Regions from separate parts of the Aquitalea sp. FJL05 genome, predicted to be linked through region 3. Evidence: predicted binding sites of a transcription regulator. Region 3 holds the regulator's gene; each other region holds the start of a gene.

What was found. Region 3 encodes HrcA, which represses chaperone genes, less so after heat shock. Its sites were predicted from a motif close to ATTAGCACTCGNNNNNNNCGAGTGCTAAT; they were not measured.
Region 1: the regulator HrcA is predicted to act here: its motif matches at 2,583-2,611, upstream of groES (co-chaperone GroES).
Region 2: the regulator HrcA is predicted to act here: its motif matches at 2,277-2,305, upstream of rpoH (RNA polymerase sigma factor RpoH).

What each region holds. Positions count from the first base shown of each region.
Region 1 is NZ_QAJS01000005.1:108,766-114,352, reverse strand. It holds gene DBR44_RS03980 (Nif3-like dinuclear metal center hexameric protein) at 1-403, opposite strand, end outside; gene groL (chaperonin GroEL) at 529-2,172, opposite strand; gene groES (co-chaperone GroES) at 2,225-2,512, opposite strand; gene DBR44_RS03965 (glycosyltransferase) at 2,690-3,796, opposite strand; gene rfbB (dTDP-glucose 4,6-dehydratase) at 4,003-5,067, shown strand; gene rfbD (dTDP-4-dehydrorhamnose reductase) at 5,064-5,587, shown strand, end outside.
Region 2 is NZ_QAJS01000018.1:2,806-8,392, forward strand. It holds gene ftsY (signal recognition particle-docking protein FtsY) at 1-463, shown strand, start outside; gene ftsE (cell division ATP-binding protein FtsE) at 576-1,229, shown strand; gene ftsX (permease-like cell division protein FtsX) at 1,226-2,134, shown strand; gene rpoH (RNA polymerase sigma factor RpoH) at 2,336-3,199, shown strand; gene DBR44_RS16530 (PglL family O-oligosaccharyltransferase) at 3,268-5,055, opposite strand; gene DBR44_RS16535 (PglL family O-oligosaccharyltransferase) at 5,151-5,587, opposite strand, start outside.
Region 3 is NZ_QAJS01000009.1:44,538-50,124, reverse strand. It holds gene dnaX (DNA polymerase III subunit gamma/tau) at 1-874, opposite strand, end outside; gene mltB (lytic murein transglycosylase B) at 950-1,999, opposite strand; gene hrcA (heat-inducible transcriptional repressor HrcA) at 2,032-3,048, opposite strand; gene recA (recombinase RecA) at 3,209-4,255, shown strand; gene recX (recombination regulator RecX) at 4,273-4,734, shown strand; gene alaS (alanine--tRNA ligase) at 4,847-5,587, shown strand, end outside.

The DNA.
Region 1 (5,587 bases), on a different contig from region 3:
GGCCATGCCATAACAAGCCCTGCTCACCGGTCTGTCCCTCGGCCTGCCAACCCAGCCGTCTGGCCAGGGTGGCGTTATTGCCCAATTCCAGATGCCCGTCCAGCGGCAAGTGATAAGCAATCAGGCTGATGTCATGCTGCAACAGTTTGGCCACTCGCGCACGCTTCATGCCAATCAGCCGGGCGTCTTCACCCTTCCAGAAATAACCATGATGCACCAGAATGGCATCCGCCCGGCGGGCAATCGCCACATCAATCAGTGCTTGTGAGGCGGTCACACCCGTGATGATGTGCCGCACCTCTGCCCTGCCCTCGATTTGCAAACCATTGGGCGCGTAGTCCTGGTAGCGCCATGGCTCCAGCCATTCATCCATGCTGGCAAGCAGCTGCTGTAATTGCATCATGCATCCTTGCGAAATAGGCTGCTGCCTATTGTGCCAGAGAAGTCGGTCGCCCCCACCGTCGCACAGAAAAACAAAAAACCCCGCACACGTGCGGGGTTTTTAGATTCAGCGAGGGCTGAAGCAGCTTACATCATGCCGCCCATGCCACCCATGCCACCCATATCCGGCATGCCGCCAGCAGCCGGCTTGTCTTCCGGCAGTTCTGCGATCATGCAATCGGTAGTCAGCATCAGGCCGGCAACAGAAGCAGCGTGTTGCAGAGCAGAGCGGGTTACCTTGGCCGGATCCAGCACGCCCATTTCCAGCATGTCGCCGTATTCGCCGGTGGCTGCGTTGTAACCGAAGTTACCCTTGCCTTCCAGCACCTTGTTCACCACAACAGACGGCTCGTCGCCAGCGTTCTTGACGATCTGACGCAGCGGGGCTTCGATGGCCTTCAGTACGATCTTCACACCAGCATCCTGATCGACGTTGTCGGTCTTCAGGCTGTCCAGAGTGGAACGGGCACGCAGCAGAGCTACGCCACCACCAGCCACAACGCCTTCTTCTACAGCGGCGCGGGTAGCGTGCAGTGCGTCTTCAACGCGAGCCTTCTTCTCTTTCATTTCCACTTCGGTAGCGGCACCAACCTTGATCACGGCAACACCGCCGGCCAGTTTGGCCACGCGCTCTTGCAGTTTTTCGCGGTCGTAATCAGAAGAAGCTTCTTCGATCTGGCGACGGATCTCACCAACGCGAGCCTGGATGGCCTCAGCCTGACCAGCGCCGTCGATGATGATGGTGTTTTCCTTGCCCACTTCGATACGCTTGGCTTGGCCCAGCATGTCCAGAGTGGCCTTTTCCAGAGTCAGACCCAGTTCTTCGGCAATCACGGTACCGCCGGTCAGGATGGCGATATCCTGCAGCATGGCCTTGCGACGGTCGCCAAAGCCCGGAGCCTTGACTGCAACCACCTTCAGGATGCCACGAATGGTGTTGACCACCAGGGTAGCCAGCGCTTCGCCTTCAACATCTTCAGCGATGATCAGCAGCGGACGGCCGGACTTGGCTACTTGTTCCAGTACCGGCAGCAGGTCGCGGATATTGGAAACCTTCTTGTCGAACAGCAGAACAAACGGATTGTCCAGAGCGGCAATCTGCTTTTCCTGGTTGTTGATGAAGTACGGGGACAGGTAGCCGCGGTCGAACTGCATGCCTTCCACCACATCGAGCTCGTTATTCAGGCTCTTGCCGTCCTCAACGGTGATCACGCCTTCCTTGCCCACTTTTTCCATGGCGGTAGCGATGATTTCACCGATATCGGAATCGGAGTTGGCGGAGATGGAGCCAACCTGAGCGATTTCCTTGGTGGTGGCACACGGCTTGGCGATCTTGGCGATTTCACCAACCAGGGAGATCACCGCCTTGTCGATACCACGCTTCAGATCCATCGGATTCATGCCGGCAGCAACGTACTTCATGCCTTCCTGAACAATAGCCTGAGCCAGTACGGTCGCAGTGGTGGTACCGTCGCCGGCCACGTCGGAAGTCTTGGAAGCCACTTCCTTCACCATCTGTGCGCCCATGTTTTCGAACTTGTCTTTCAGTTCGATTTCCTTGGCAACGGAAACGCCGTCCTTGGTGATGGTCGGCGCGCCAAAGGAGCGGTCCAGCACCACGTTGCGGCCTTTCGGGCCCAGGGTCACCTTGACAGCGTCAGCCAGAATATTGACGCCAATTACCATCTTGGCACGAGCGGAATCACCAAACTTTACGTCTTTTGCAGCCATTCTCAAATCTCCAGAATTCTATAGGGTCGTTTGAAGTCGGTATGGGTCGGAATTACTCGACGATGCCCATTACATCTTCCTCGCGCATCACGAGGACTTCATCACCGTCAACCTTGACGGACTGACCGGAGTACTTGCCGAAAATCACTTTATCGCCAACTTTCAGCTCCAGCGGACGGCGCTCGCCATTGTCCAGAACCTTGCCGTTACCGACAGCCAGCACCTCACCCATGTCGGGCTTTTCAGCGGCGGCACCCGGCAAAACGATGCCGGAAGCAGTCTTTTCTTCAGCCTCAAGGCGCTTGATAACAACACGATCGTGCAGCGGACGAATTGCCATTGATCTCTCCTAAATACAAAGTGGCTGTTGAATGCAATGTGTACTGCCAGGATGGCAGCGCGGGGCAGGCTTTAGCACTCACCCCTGACGAGTGCTAATAATAGGGACGGGGTCGGGATGTTTCAAGAGGGGGGCCGGCAAAAACTTGCCAGCCCCCTGCTAACATCAGCTGAAAGTTCAGCGAGAGGAGTCGTCGCGCCGCAACACCATCCAGCGCGGGGTCTTGAAGCGAACGATCATGCGGTACAGACGAAGATAGACCAGCACAAACAGCAAGGTCAGCAGCATCAGTATCCAGGTGCGATTCCAGAACAGCATGGCCGGCACCACCGAAAAAGAAGCCAGCACCCACAAATATGGTGAGGTCATGCTGTTGCGCTGGGTCAGATGACGGGCCTCTTTCGAGCCGACCATCCACAGCACCATGCGCTTATATATCATTTGATGCAGATGCAAGGCATCTGGATAGCCCACCGCCCGCCCCTGCAAAAACTTACGCCGATAAATGGAAAAAATGGTTTCAAAAACAGGATAGATTACACATAACAAGGGAAACCACGGTGACACGGCTGGATTACGCGCCACCAGCAGTACAGAAAGTTCAGCGATCATGAAGCCAATCAGATAAGCACCGCCATCCCCGGCAAAAATCAACCCACGTGGAAAATTCCAGAATAAAAAGCCCAGAATGGCTCCTACCATGGCAAAACACACGCTCATCAACACAATGTCTTGCACCTTGAAGCAGACATAGGCGATGGCGAGAAAAATGAACACTGCCACCACACCCGATAGCCCGTTATAGCCGTCGATGATGTTAACAGCATGAGCCACTCCACCCACCGCCACCATGGTGAGCAGCAATGACAACCACCAGTAATGGGTCAGCAAGCTATCCACCAGCGGAATATCCAACCTTAGCAAGCCGGCACCTAGCAGAAAATAACCCAACGCAGCCGCGATGAAAGTTGCCAAAAGGCGTGGCAATGGTCCTATTTTCTTAGTCAGATCTTCGATAAATCCTGCTGTAAAAGCAGGAAAAGCAGACAGCAACAGCAACAAGACCCAAGCCGTTGTATTCAAAAAACCTGACAACGCGCACCCGGCCACCAATCCAAGCATGATGGGCAAGCCACCGATGCGCGGCACAGGGGTAGCATGAAATTTCTGCACGCCACTGACATCGTGATCCGTCGAAAAATGCGCGTGCAAGTGGTTATAACGAATCAGAAGCAGTCCCATCACAAATGAGACTACCAATGCAAGCAAGAGAATCTGCAACATATTGAGTAATGGCCTGCGTGGGCATTGAAATTTAAAATTGTCCGCTCACATCCCAACTCTGAAATGAGAACAGAAAGGCTGCCTGATTTTGCCTTATAATATTCGACACTCCCCAACCCAGCTAATTAAATCGGTTGGTTGGTAGGCATACACTTTAACATGCCAGCAATCAGAGCAGAAATTACTCACCTATTTGGAATCGTCCAATGATTTTGGTTACTGGCGGTGCCGGCTTCATCGGAGCCAACTTTGTTCTCGACTGGCTCGGCCACCACACAGAACCAGTCATCAACCTTGACAAGCTGACTTACGCCGGCAACCTACAAAACCTATCCAGCCTGGAAAACGACCCACGTCACCTGTTCCTCCATGGCGATATCGGCGATAGGGAACTAGTCAGCCGTCTGCTGCAAGAGCATAAGGTCCGCGCCGTTATCAACTTCGCGGCGGAAAGCCATGTCGATCGTTCCATCCACGGCCCAGGTGACTTCATCCAGACCAATGTCGTGGGCACCTTCAACCTGCTGGAGGCAGTACGGGCTTACTGGGGCGCACTGGAAGGCGAAGCCAAGGCAGCTTTCCGCTTCCTGCACGTATCCACTGACGAGGTGTACGGTACGCTGTCAGATAGCGATGCCCCGTTCAGCGAAACCAACCGCTACGAACCCAACAGCCCCTACTCCGCCAGCAAGGCTGCATCGGACCACCTGGTACGCGCCTGGCACCACACTTACGGCCTGCCAGTACTCACCACCAACTGCAGCAACAACTACGGCCCTTATCACTTCCCGGAAAAACTGATTCCGCTAGTCATCCTGAATGCCCTAGCCGGCAAACCGCTGCCGATTTATGGTGACGGCCAGCAGATCCGCGACTGGCTGTATGTCAAAGACCACTGCGGCGCCATCCGCACCGTACTAGCCCATGGCCGCCTGGGTGAAACCTATAATGTTGGCGGCTGGAATGAAAAAGCCAATCTGGATGTAGTCAACAGCATCTGCAGCATTCTGGATGAACTGCGGCCCAAAACAGATGGCCGTGGCTACGCCGCGCAAATCACCTACGTCCAGGATCGTCCCGGCCATGATCGTCGCTACGCTATCGACGCGCGTAAGCTGGAACAGGAGCTGGGCTGGAAACCGGCGGAAACGTTTGAAAGCGGCATCCGCAAAACCGTACAGTGGTATCTGGACAACCAAGACTGGGTCGGCAATGTCACCAGCGGCAACTATCGCCAATGGCTGGAACAACATTACGGGAACAAGGCATGAGCCGCATCCTGATTACCGGCAGCAACGGCCAAGTCGGCTTCGAGCTACAACGCTCTCTGGCCATGCTGGGCGAGTGCATCTGCCTGAACCGCCAGCAGCTGGATCTGGCTAATACCGCACAGATTGCCAGCGTGCTGGATCACTACCAGCCGAACATCATCGTCAACCCGGCTGCCTATACCGCTGTGGACAAAGCCGAAAGCGAGACTGATCTGGCGCACCGCATCAATACCGCGGCCCCGGCGGCCATGGCAGAGTGGGCAGCGCAACACCATGCCCTGCTGCTGCACTATTCCACCGACTATGTATTTGATGGCAACAAGGTCGATAGCTATAAGGAAGACGATGCGACCAACCCACAGTCGGTCTATGGCTTGAGCAAATGGCAGGGCGAACAGGCCATCCGCGCCAGTGCAGCAAACCACATCATCCTGCGCACCAGCTGGGTGGTCGGTGCGCATGGCAATAACTTCCTTAAGACCATCATGCGCCTGGCTCACGAGCGGGACAGCCTGAATGT
Region 2 (5,587 bases), on a different contig from region 3:
GATGGCCTGGGGCGAACGTAACAATGTCACCGTAATTGCCCAGCAAGGTGGCGACGCTGCTGCCGTGTGCTTTGATGCCATCCAGGCGGCTACCGCCCGTGGCATCGACATCGTACTGGCGGATACGGCGGGGCGCCTGCCGACCCAGCTGCATCTGATGGAAGAAATCAAAAAGGTAAAGCGCGTCATCCAGAAAGCGCTGCCGGATGCGCCACATGAAATCATCCTGGTGCTGGATGCCAACATCGGCCAGAACGCCATCAGCCAGGTCAAGGTATTCGATGACGCCCTGGGCCTGACCGGGCTGATTCTGACCAAGCTGGATGGCACCGCCAAGGGTGGTGTGATTGCCGCCATTGCCAAGCAGCGGCCGATTCCGCTACGGTTTGTCGGTGTGGGCGAAAGCATCGACGATCTGCGCCCGTTCAACAGCAAGGATTATGTCGACGCCCTGTTCGACTGATCGACACACTTTATAGAGACCCGCGCCGGTGATTGCTTGCCGGCGACACCTCACCCGGCAGGCCCTGGCGAATACGCTGGCCTGCAGCTCAGGATCAAGGGGAATGCAGCGCATGATTCAGTTCGACCAGGTCACCAAGCGTTATCCCGGTGGCAACGAAGCCCTGAAGAATCTTTCCTTTACCATCGACACTGGTGAAATGGCTTTTTTGGCCGGCCATTCCGGTGCCGGCAAATCTACCTTACTCAAGCTGGTGGCTGGCATCGAGCGCGCCAGCAGCGGCAGCGTGATTGTCAGCGGCCAGAATCTGTCCAAGCTGCGCAGCAGTCAGATTCCCTATGTGCGCCAGCATATCGGCATGGTATTCCAGGACCACAAGCTGCTGTTCGATCGCTCGGTCTTCGATAACGTTATGTTGCCGCTGGACATCATCGGCTTCGATCGACGTGATGCCGCACGCCGGGTGCGTGCCGCACTGGACAAGGTTGGCCTGCTGTCCAAAGAAAAATCCATGCCGATTCGCCTGTCTGGTGGCGAACAGCAACGTTTGTGCATTGCCCGCGCCGTGGTGCACCGCCCCAGCCTGCTGCTGGCAGATGAACCATCAGCCAACCTCGACCGCGCTTACGCGCTGGACATCATGGAGCTGTTCAAATCCTTCCATCAGGTTGGGGTGACCGTGGTGATTTCCGCCCATGACGAAACCCTGATGGAAGACTACGGACGTCGCATCATCCGGTTGAAAGAAGGGCAGTTCGCCGCATGAAACACTTTCTCTATCTGAACTGGCAAAGCGCCAGACAGGCGCTGGTGAAGATCCTGCGCCAACCGTTCGGCAGCCTGCTCACCTTGTTGATGCTATCCATCGCGCTGGCCCTGCCCTTGTCGCTTTATCTGACGGTAAGCAGCATCCAGGAATGGGCTGGCCGGCTCACCGCCACGCCACAGATCACCCTGTTCATGGAGCAATCAGCCGAGGAAGCCGACCTCGCCGCCGTCTCCAGCACCCTCACCAAACACCCACGCATTCAGAGTTACAGCTTCGTCGGCAAGAAGCAGGCGCTGTCCGATCTGGAAAAGCGCAACGGTCTGCCAGGACTGAGTGATGGTCTGACTGACAACCCGCTGCCAGACGCCTTTGTAGTCACCCCCAAGACGCTGGAACCCCACGAACTGGAAATGCTGCAAAAAGAACTATCCGGCCTGCCCATGGTGGAAACCGCCCAGTTCGATGCCCGCTGGGCCAAGCGCCTGTACGGCATGGTGGAGATGGGCAAACAGCTGACCTGGTTTCTCGGCGCGGCACTGGGCATTGCCCTGGTTCTGGTCACCCACAATGCGGTACGGATGCAGATTCTGGCCCGTCGCGATGAAATCGAAGTGGCCAAGCTGATTGGCGCGCCGGACAGCTTTATCCGTCGCCCCTTCATGTACCACGCCATGTGGCAGGGCCTGCTTGCCGGTCTGGCCGCATGGGGGCTGACCAGCTGGCTGGTAATGACGGCCAACCCCGCCATCCACGAATTTGCCCAGCTTTACAACGAAGCCGTGCAGTTACGCGGCCTCAGCGTTGTCGAGTTGCTTGTTGTGCTGGCCATTTCCGCCCTGCTGGCGATGCTGGGCGCCCGCCTGGCTTCCGACCATCACCTGCGGCAGATTCAACCTCGTTAACAATCATTCCCTTTCACTTCTGGCTGAATGTCGCTTATGGTGACATTCAGCCGATGTCGACCAGCAGAATATTCCCAGCGATTTTCCACTGAAAAAGCTATCAGCCCGATAGGAAAAATCATTGACGCTGGAACCTTTGCTTGCTAGCACTCTCAATATACGAGTGCTAACATAGCACTACCCAAGGAGGTAGTTACACTGATGACCACAACATTTGCCTTGCCCGTTCCGTCGTCCAGCGGCAGCCTGGAGCAATACATCCAGGCGGTGAACAGTGTTCCCATGCTGACCCCCGAACAGGAAACCGAGCTGGCCACCCGCTTCCAGCAAGACAATGATCTGGAAGCCGCTCGCCAGATGGTGCTGTCACATCTGCGCGTTGTCGTATCGATTTCGCGTGGTTATGCCGGCTACGGCCTGCAACAGGCCGACCTGATCCAGGAAGGCAATATCGGCCTGATGAAAGCGGTAAAACGCTTCGAGCCGGGCCGTGGCGTACGCCTGTTTTCCTTTGCCGTGCACTGGATCAAGGCTGAAATTCACGAATTCATCCTGCGCAACTGGCGCCTGGTGCGCATTGCCACCACCAAGCCGCAGCGCAAGCTGTTTTTCAATCTGCGCAGCATGAAGAGCAGTTTTTCTGCGCTGAGTGAAAACGAAGCCCGGCAAATCGCCGAAGACCTTGGCGTGAAGCCGGAAGAAGTGCGTGAAATGGAAACCCGCATGAGCGGGCAGGATATCGCGCTGATGGCCGACGATGGCGACGATGAAGGTTTTGCCCCCATCGACTGGCTGGCCGACGCCCATCACGAACCGACTCGTGCGCTGGAACGCAAAGCGTTCGACCATCTGCAAACCGAAGGCATCGAATACGCACTGGCATCGCTGGATGCCCGCAGCCGTCGCATTGTCGAAGCCCGCTGGCTGGCCGATGATGGCGGCGCCACCTTGCACGAGCTGGCTGCAGAGTTCGGGGTTTCTGCCGAGCGCATCCGCCAGATCGAGGCCAAGGCACTCGGCAAAATGAAAACTGCGCTGAGCGAAGGCGTCGTTATCGACAACTGATTGCCTGCTACTGCAATGAAAAAAGCCCGCGCCATTCAGCGCGGGCTTTTCAATTTTACAGCGACCGCTTATTCCCCTTCGCCACCGCGATACTTGGCTGGCAGGCGGTCAAACACCTGCTGTGCGATCTCGCGCAGCGGCTGCCACGCCGGGACTTCTTCATCAATACCGTCCAGATAATCCTTGGCATAAGTCGGGAATGAGGCCAGTGCCGTGCTCACCGTCGCCTTGGCTTCCGCCTCGCGTCCGGCCAGCGCCAGCATTTGTGCCTTTTTCATCATCACATCCGGGTAAGGGCGGAAAGCTGTCAGCCGCTCCTCCCACTGCAACTTGCGCGTCAGATTGTTCTTGTCGGCAACCAGATAGTCATCCAGCGTGCTCAGTGCATGGTAGGCAAACAGCGGGTGCTGCTCCATGATCTCGGCCAACCGCTGCTGTCGCTTGGCATCACGCGCCGGGTTATCCGTCTGGGTATAGAGCCCAACCAGCTCGTTATAGGTAGACCAGGTCACCACCGACATATAGCCGATGAACAGCATGCCCAGCATCCAGCACGCCCGCAGCATCCAGCCCGCGCGACCGGTACGCGCAGGAGACATCGAGGCAAACACCACCAGCATCGCCAGGAAATACAGATACCAGAGTGGGTACTCCAGCATGGAGTGAATCAGGGTGACCGCCATGCAGCCCAAGGCCAGCATCCCCTCAGCCTCGGCCTGCTCGCTGAAGAAAGGCCAGATCACCCAGGCAAAGCCACCCACCACCAGCAAGGTGATCGGCAGTCCCATTTCCACCAGCAATTGCAGAATCAGATTATGGCAATTGGTAAACAAACCGCTATTGAAACCGGCAGAAGCAAATTGCGGCAAAGGCTGCAAGCGCACACTTTCCGCTGCATATTGCGACCAGCCCACCCCCCACAGCGGGTGCGACTTGAAACTCAACCAGGCCTTGCCCATTTCCGCCAGCCGGCGCGAGCCCATATCATCGCCGTTGGCTGCCAGCCGCTCCACCCCCGAAGCGTTGCTCACCGTGGCATGTGTCAGCAAAGAGAGCAGATGATTCACCAGCGGCAAGGCAAACTGCGCCGCAAACACCACCACACAAGACAGCAGCATCGCCCACATCAAGCGGCGCGATACCGCAGACTGCATCCGCCAGTGCCACAAGCCACCCAGCAAGGTCAAGGCCAGCAGATACAGCAAGGTAGTACGCGATGCGGCATAGGCCAGCATCAGCCCCAGCCACAGCACCAGCAGCACCAACCAGCCACGCGCCAGGCGATCCACCGCAAACAGATACACTCCACTGACCACCGACCACATCAGGTAATGCGCATACTGGTTGCGCTGCCCGATATGGCCAAAGATATTGGTCGTCGGGTGGGCGCTGTCATAAAACAAGCCCAGGCTATTGGCCAAGCCCGTCAGTTGCGCCAGACCGATCAGCGACTGCACCAGCCCGCCGACAATGATGGCGCGCGCCAGCCACACCGCAAACTCGCGACTGCCAAAGGTCTGCTGCAGGCTATAAGACAAACCAGCCAGCAAAGCCACCACCAGCCAGGCCAGCGCGGTGGCATAAGTCATACCGGGAAACAGCGCATGGACCAGCTGCGGCTGCAGCGCCCACACGATGGCCAGCCACAGACACCACCAGCTGGCACGCGGCACCCGCTCGAACAGCATGCCGCTGGGCAACAGATAAACCGCTGCGGCCAGCATCAGCCACACCACATTCATCTCGCCAAACCACTGCGGCAATGGCACGAAATGGATACGGGAGGCAAAAGGCATGATGGCGATCAGGCAAAACGCCAGCAAGGCCAGACGGCGGGAAAAAGTTGGAAAAGACATGATGGAGTCTGGGGCTAAAAGCAAAGCATGGAGGATACCGCATGTAGCGCGGTGAAGACACCGCCAGCCAGAAGACTGGCAGTGTCGTTAACTACCTAGAACAAGGGCTTGCGGGTGGCCGGGGAGGCAACTGTCATGACTGCCGCGATACGGCCAGGATCGGTCTGAACACCATGATCGACATATGCCTTGGCCGCCTTGGAGGTAATCAGCTGCAATGGCTTCAGTTCATCTTTCTTCATCACGGCCAAACGGTAATCAAAATTGGGCGCATAATCTGGATAGTTGGCGATTGCCAGCTTTATCGTATGCTCGGCTTTGGCCATCTGCTTATCCAGTGCATACAAGACTGCCAATTTCAGTAGCACTTCAGGGTAGGGTCGGTATGCTGCCAATCGGGAAAAGTGCTGCAGCTTCAGATCCAGCTGCTCACGCGAGGGAATCAAATAATTGGCCAATACCATATCTGCATCATTAGTCCACAACGGATTTTTGCCAACATCAAACAAGGCTCCCATCCGCCGCACATTCT
Region 3 (5,587 bases):
GTTGCTGCAGCAAGACGGCCATTTCGGCCAATACGCTGTCAAAACCGATACCGCGCTGTGCCAGCTGTTCGGCCTCGGCCATCAGACGCGGGCCATCACCTGCCGCCAGCGCATCCAGCAAGACAAACAGGTAGCGGCGATCCACCGCGCCCAGCATGGCGCGCACGCCCTCTTCTTTCACCTCGCCCATGCCATAGGCAATGGCCTGATCCAGCAGCGACAGTGCATCGCGCATCGAGCCGGCAGCAGCACGGCCGAGCAAGGCCAGCGCGGCCGGTTCGAAGCTTTGCTGCTCCACCTCCAGCACATGTGCCAGATGGCCTGCCACCTGCTGTGGCGTCATATTGCGCAGCGAGAACTGCAGGCAACGCGACAATACCGTGACCGGCACTTTTTGCGGATCGGTGGTAGCCAGGATGAACTTGACGTGGGCCGGCGGCTCTTCCAGCGTCTTCAGCATGGCGTTGAAGGCACTCTTCGACAGCATGTGCACTTCGTCGATGATGTAGACCTTGAAGCGGCCAGAAGTGGGCGCGTACTGGGCGTTTTCCAGCACTTCGCGGATATTGTCGATGCCGGTATTGGAGGCAGCGTCGATTTCCAGCAAGTCGACAAAGCGGCCGGCGTCGATCTGGCGACAGGCGGAACACTCGCCGCAAGGCTCGGCGGTGGTGCCGGTTTCGCAGTTGAGGCTCTTGGCCAGAATGCGTGCGATGGTGGTCTTGCCCACCCCGCGCGTGCCGGTCAGCAGATAGGCGTGGTGCAGCCGCTCTTCATTCAGGGCATTGGAGAGGGCGCGCACCACATGCTCCTGACCGACCAGATCGGCAAAGCGTTTGGGGCGCCACTTGCGGGCAAGGACTTGATAGCTCATGGGGGCGGATTTTAATGGCAATTGGCCGGCAAGGCGACTCCTTTTGGCTGGAGCCGCCTGCCGGCTGGCCCGGCCTTACTGGGCCGGGGTCGGCTCGGCTGCCGTGGCGGCCGGCTGGGCCGCCTGCAGCGCCTGGGCATTCAGATAACGCAGGCGCAGTTCGGCGGCCAGTTCCTGTGCCACCTTGGCATACAAGGTGCTCTTGTTATAGCGGGTGATGACGTAGAAATTGTTCAGCCCCAGCCAGTATTCGGTGACCCCGGGCGCGGTTTCCAGCGGCACCAGCACGGCTGGCACCTGGTCGGCCACCTGGGCCTGCGGCAACACGCCACGTGCCTTGAGTTCGCCCACCGTCAGGTGCAGATTGAATTTGTCGGCCACCAGTGCACTGACATCCACACCGGGTTGCACGGCTGCCGGCACGATCACGTCGTCGCCATGACGCCAGCCTTGCAGCTGGAAGTAATGCGCCACGCTGCCGATGGCATCGTCGACGTTGTTCCAGATATCGCGATGACCGCTGCCATCAAAATCCACCGCCCATTTGCGGAAGCTGGACGGCATGAATTGCGGCAGGCCCATCGCGCCGGCGTAAGAGCCTTTCAGCGACAGCGGGTCGATGCGCTCTTCCTTGGCCAGCTTGAGGAATTCGGTCAGCTCGCCACGGAAATACTCGGCGCGGCGCGGGTAGTTGAAGGCGATGGTGGACAACGCATCCGCCAGACGAAAGCTGCCGGTATTGCGGCCGTAATTGGTTTCGATGCCCAGAATGGCCACCACCATTTCCGGCGGCACGCCGTATACCTGCTCGGCACGCTGCAAGGCGGCGGCATGCTGCTGCCAGAAGGCCACGCCGCTCTTCAGCAGGCGCTCGTTATAAAAGCTGGAGCGGAACTGATACCACGGCCGCGAAGTGGAAGGCTTGTCGAGAATGGCGATGATATTGGGCTTGATTTCCACATTGGCAAACACCGCCTCCAGCTCCGGGCGATTGAACACGCCACTGGCGACCTGCTCGTCGATATAGCGCTGTACATCGGGGCGGGCCAGAAAAGCCGCATCGGCTTGCGCCAGGGAAGACATCACGCCGCCGGCAAGGGCGGCAGCCATCAACAATCGTTTCATCAGGGGGTTCCGTTTGGTGCCGTCGTGGCGGCTTAGTAGGAGAGCGCGCTGGAGACCAGTCTGGCGGTGATGTCCACGATGGGAATCACCCGCTCATAGGCCATGCGGGTGGGGCCGACCACACCCAGTGTACCGACCACCAGGCCGTTGATGCGATAAGGCGCAGTCACCACCGAACACTCGTCCAGCGTCATCACACCAGACTCTTCGCCGATGAAAATGTTCACACCCTGGGCTTCCTGGCCCTGGTTGAGCAGCTTCAGCAGTTCGGTCTTGCGCTCGAAAGTGGCAAACAGCTCACGCAGCCGCGACAGGTCTTCCGACAGGTCGCGCACATTCAGCAGATTCATGCCGCCGGCAATCACCACCGCATCACTGGGGCTGCCCAGTGAGCTCTGGCCAAAACGTACTGCGGCCGACATCAGCTCGGTGATATTGCCCTGCAGTTCGCGCAGTTCGGTAGCCACCAGGCTGGCAATGGCGCTCAGGCCCTGGCCGGCGTAATGCTGGCTGATGAAATTGCCGGCTTCGATCAGCTCGCTGGGGCTGTAATCGCGCTCGGTGGACAGCAAGTGGTTCTGCACATCGCCATCCAGCGTCACCAGAATCATCAGGATGCGCCGCTCGGACAGGCGCAGGAATTCGATCTGGCGGAAGGCCACGTCGGAACGCTGCGGCGTCACCACCACCCCGGCAAAATGAGTGAGGTCGGACAACAGGGTGGACGCCGCCTGGGCAATGCGCTGCGGACTGTCCGGCTGCAGGCTGCTTTGCAGCTCGCGCATGGCCAGTTCTTCCAGCGGCTGGATGGTGAGCAGGTGATCGACAAACAGGCGATAGCCCTTGGCCGTGGGAATGCGTCCGGCCGAAGTGTGCGGCGAGGCAATCAGCCCCATGCCTTCCAGATCGGCCAGAATGTTGCGGATGGACGCGGACGACAGCTCCATGCCAGACAGCATGGACAGGGTTTTCGATCCCACCGGCTGACCATCGGCGATATAGCGTTCGATCAGCGTTTTCAGCAGACGTTGTGCGCGCTCGTTCATCATGCTCTCATTTTACCTGACCGGGCGATTCCGGCCAGCCTCTCCATCAATACCATGTTGCGCGTGTTGGCGTCATTTCAAGCTGCCATTCGCATTTGTCGGCTCTTGGCTTTGTGCGATAATCCCCCATCTATTGGTCCCACTACACGCAATTGGAGACAGCATGGCGTCAGAAGACAAGAGCCGCGCATTGGCGGCTGCCCTTGCCCAGATCGAAAAGCAGTTCGGCAAGGGGTCGATCATGCGGATGAGCGACAACCAGATCAATGAAAACCTGCAGGTGGTTTCCACCGGCTCGCTGGGCCTGGACCTGGCGCTGGGTATCGGCGGTCTGCCGCGTGGCCGTGTCGTGGAAATCTACGGCCCGGAATCTTCCGGTAAAACCACGCTGTGTCTGCAGGCCGTGGCCGAAGCACAGAAGCTGGGCGGCACCTGCGCCTATATCGATGCCGAAAACGCACTGGACCCGATCTACGCCCAGAAGCTGGGGGTAAAGGTGGAAGACCTGCTGATTTCCCAGCCGGATACCGGCGAGCAGGCACTGGAAATCTGCGACATGCTGGTCCGTTCCAGCGGCGTGGACGTGATCGTGATCGACTCGGTGGCTGCCCTGGTCCCCAAGGCGGAAATCGAAGGCGAAATGGGCGACAGCCACGTTGGCCTGCAAGCCCGCCTGATGAGCCAGGCCCTGCGCAAGCTGACCGCCAACATCAAGCGCACCAACACCCTGGTGATCTTCATCAACCAGATCCGCATGAAGATCGGCGTGATGTTCGGCAACCCGGAAACCACCACCGGTGGTAACGCACTGAAGTTCTACGCCTCGGTGCGCCTGGACATCCGTCGCGTTGGCGGCATCAAGAAGGGTGACGAAGTCATCGGTAACGAGACCCGCGTCAAGGTAGTGAAAAACAAGGTATCGCCGCCGTTCCGCCAGGCTGATTTCGACATCCTGTACGGCGAAGGCATCAGCCGCGAAGGTGAAATCATCGAGCTGGGCGTCAAGCATGGCTTTGTTGACAAGTCCGGTGCCTGGTATGCCTACAACGGCCAGAAAATCGGCCAGGGCAAGGACAATACCCGCGAATGGCTGAAATCCAATCCGGCCATTGCCCAGGAAATCGAAGCCAAGATCCGTGACGCCGTCGGCATCAAGGTAGAAATTACCGAGAACGACGAAGAGCTGGCCGACGATACGCTGGACGTGTGAAACGCACCGGCTTGTCGATGGAAAAAAGCCTGAAGGCGCGAGCCGTCGATCTCCTGTCCCGCCGGGAATACACCCGGCGGGAACTGGAGCGGCGGCTCGCGCCGTTTGCCGAAAGCCCAGAGCAACTGGCCACCCTGCTGGACGAACTGGCCGAGCGTAACTGGCAGTCCGATAGCCGTTTTGCCCAGCAGTTTGCCGATATCAAGGGTCAGAAATACGGTAGCCGCCGCCTGCAACAGGAAATGCGTCAGCGTGGTGTGGGCAAGGAAGACATCGCCCAGGTACTGGAAGATCGCGACGACCTGAGCCTGGCCCGCAGCCAGTGGGAAAGAAAATTCGGCAGCGTAGCCGACACCCCGCAGGAAAGAGCCCGCCAGATGCGCTTTCTGGCCGCGCGCGGCTTTGGCATGGACATCATCCGCAAGGTGATGGCAGGCAGCCCCATGGATGAAGATTTCCCGCCGGACAGCGCAGACTGAGCGCGGCCGGAGCCGAAGCCCTTGCCAGCCTTGTTGTGGCTTGACACAATCCAGCATGCTCAGCATCAGCCCCCACGCCGATGCCAACGAATTCAATCTCGACGAAAACGACATGAAAACCTCAGAAATTCGCCAGAAATTCCTGGATTTCTTCGCCTCCAAAGGCCACCAGGTAGTAGCCTCCAGTTCGCTGGTACCGTGGGAAGACCCCACCCTGCTGTTTACCAATGCCGGCATGAACCAGTTCAAGGACGTGTTTCTCGGCTTTGACAAGCGCCCCTACAGCCGCGCCACCACCAGCCAGAAATGCGTACGCGCCGGCGGCAAGCACAACGACCTGGAAAACGTCGGCTACACCGCGCGCCACCATACTTTCTTCGAAATGCTGGGCAACTTCAGCTTCGGCGACTACTTCAAGCGTGATGCCATCCACTTCGCCTGGGAATTCCTCACCGGCGAGCAATGGCTGGCACTGCCCAAGGACAAGCTGATGGTGACGGTGTACGCCACCGACGACGAAGCCTTTGATATCTGGAACAAGGAAATCGGCGTACCGGCCGACAAGATTGTCCGCATCGGCGACAACAAGGGCGCACCCTACGCCTCGGACAACTTCTGGCAGATGGGCGACACCGGCCCCTGCGGCCCGTGTACCGAAATTTTCTACGATCACGGCGACCACATCTGGGGCGGCCCTCCGGGAAGCCCGGAAGAAGACGGCGACCGCTTCATCGAAATCTGGAACAACGTGTTCATGCAGTTCAATCGCGACGAAACCGGCGCGATGAACCCGCTGCCCAAGCCGTCGGTTGACACCGGCATGGGCCTGGAACGCATCTCGGCCGTGCTGCAA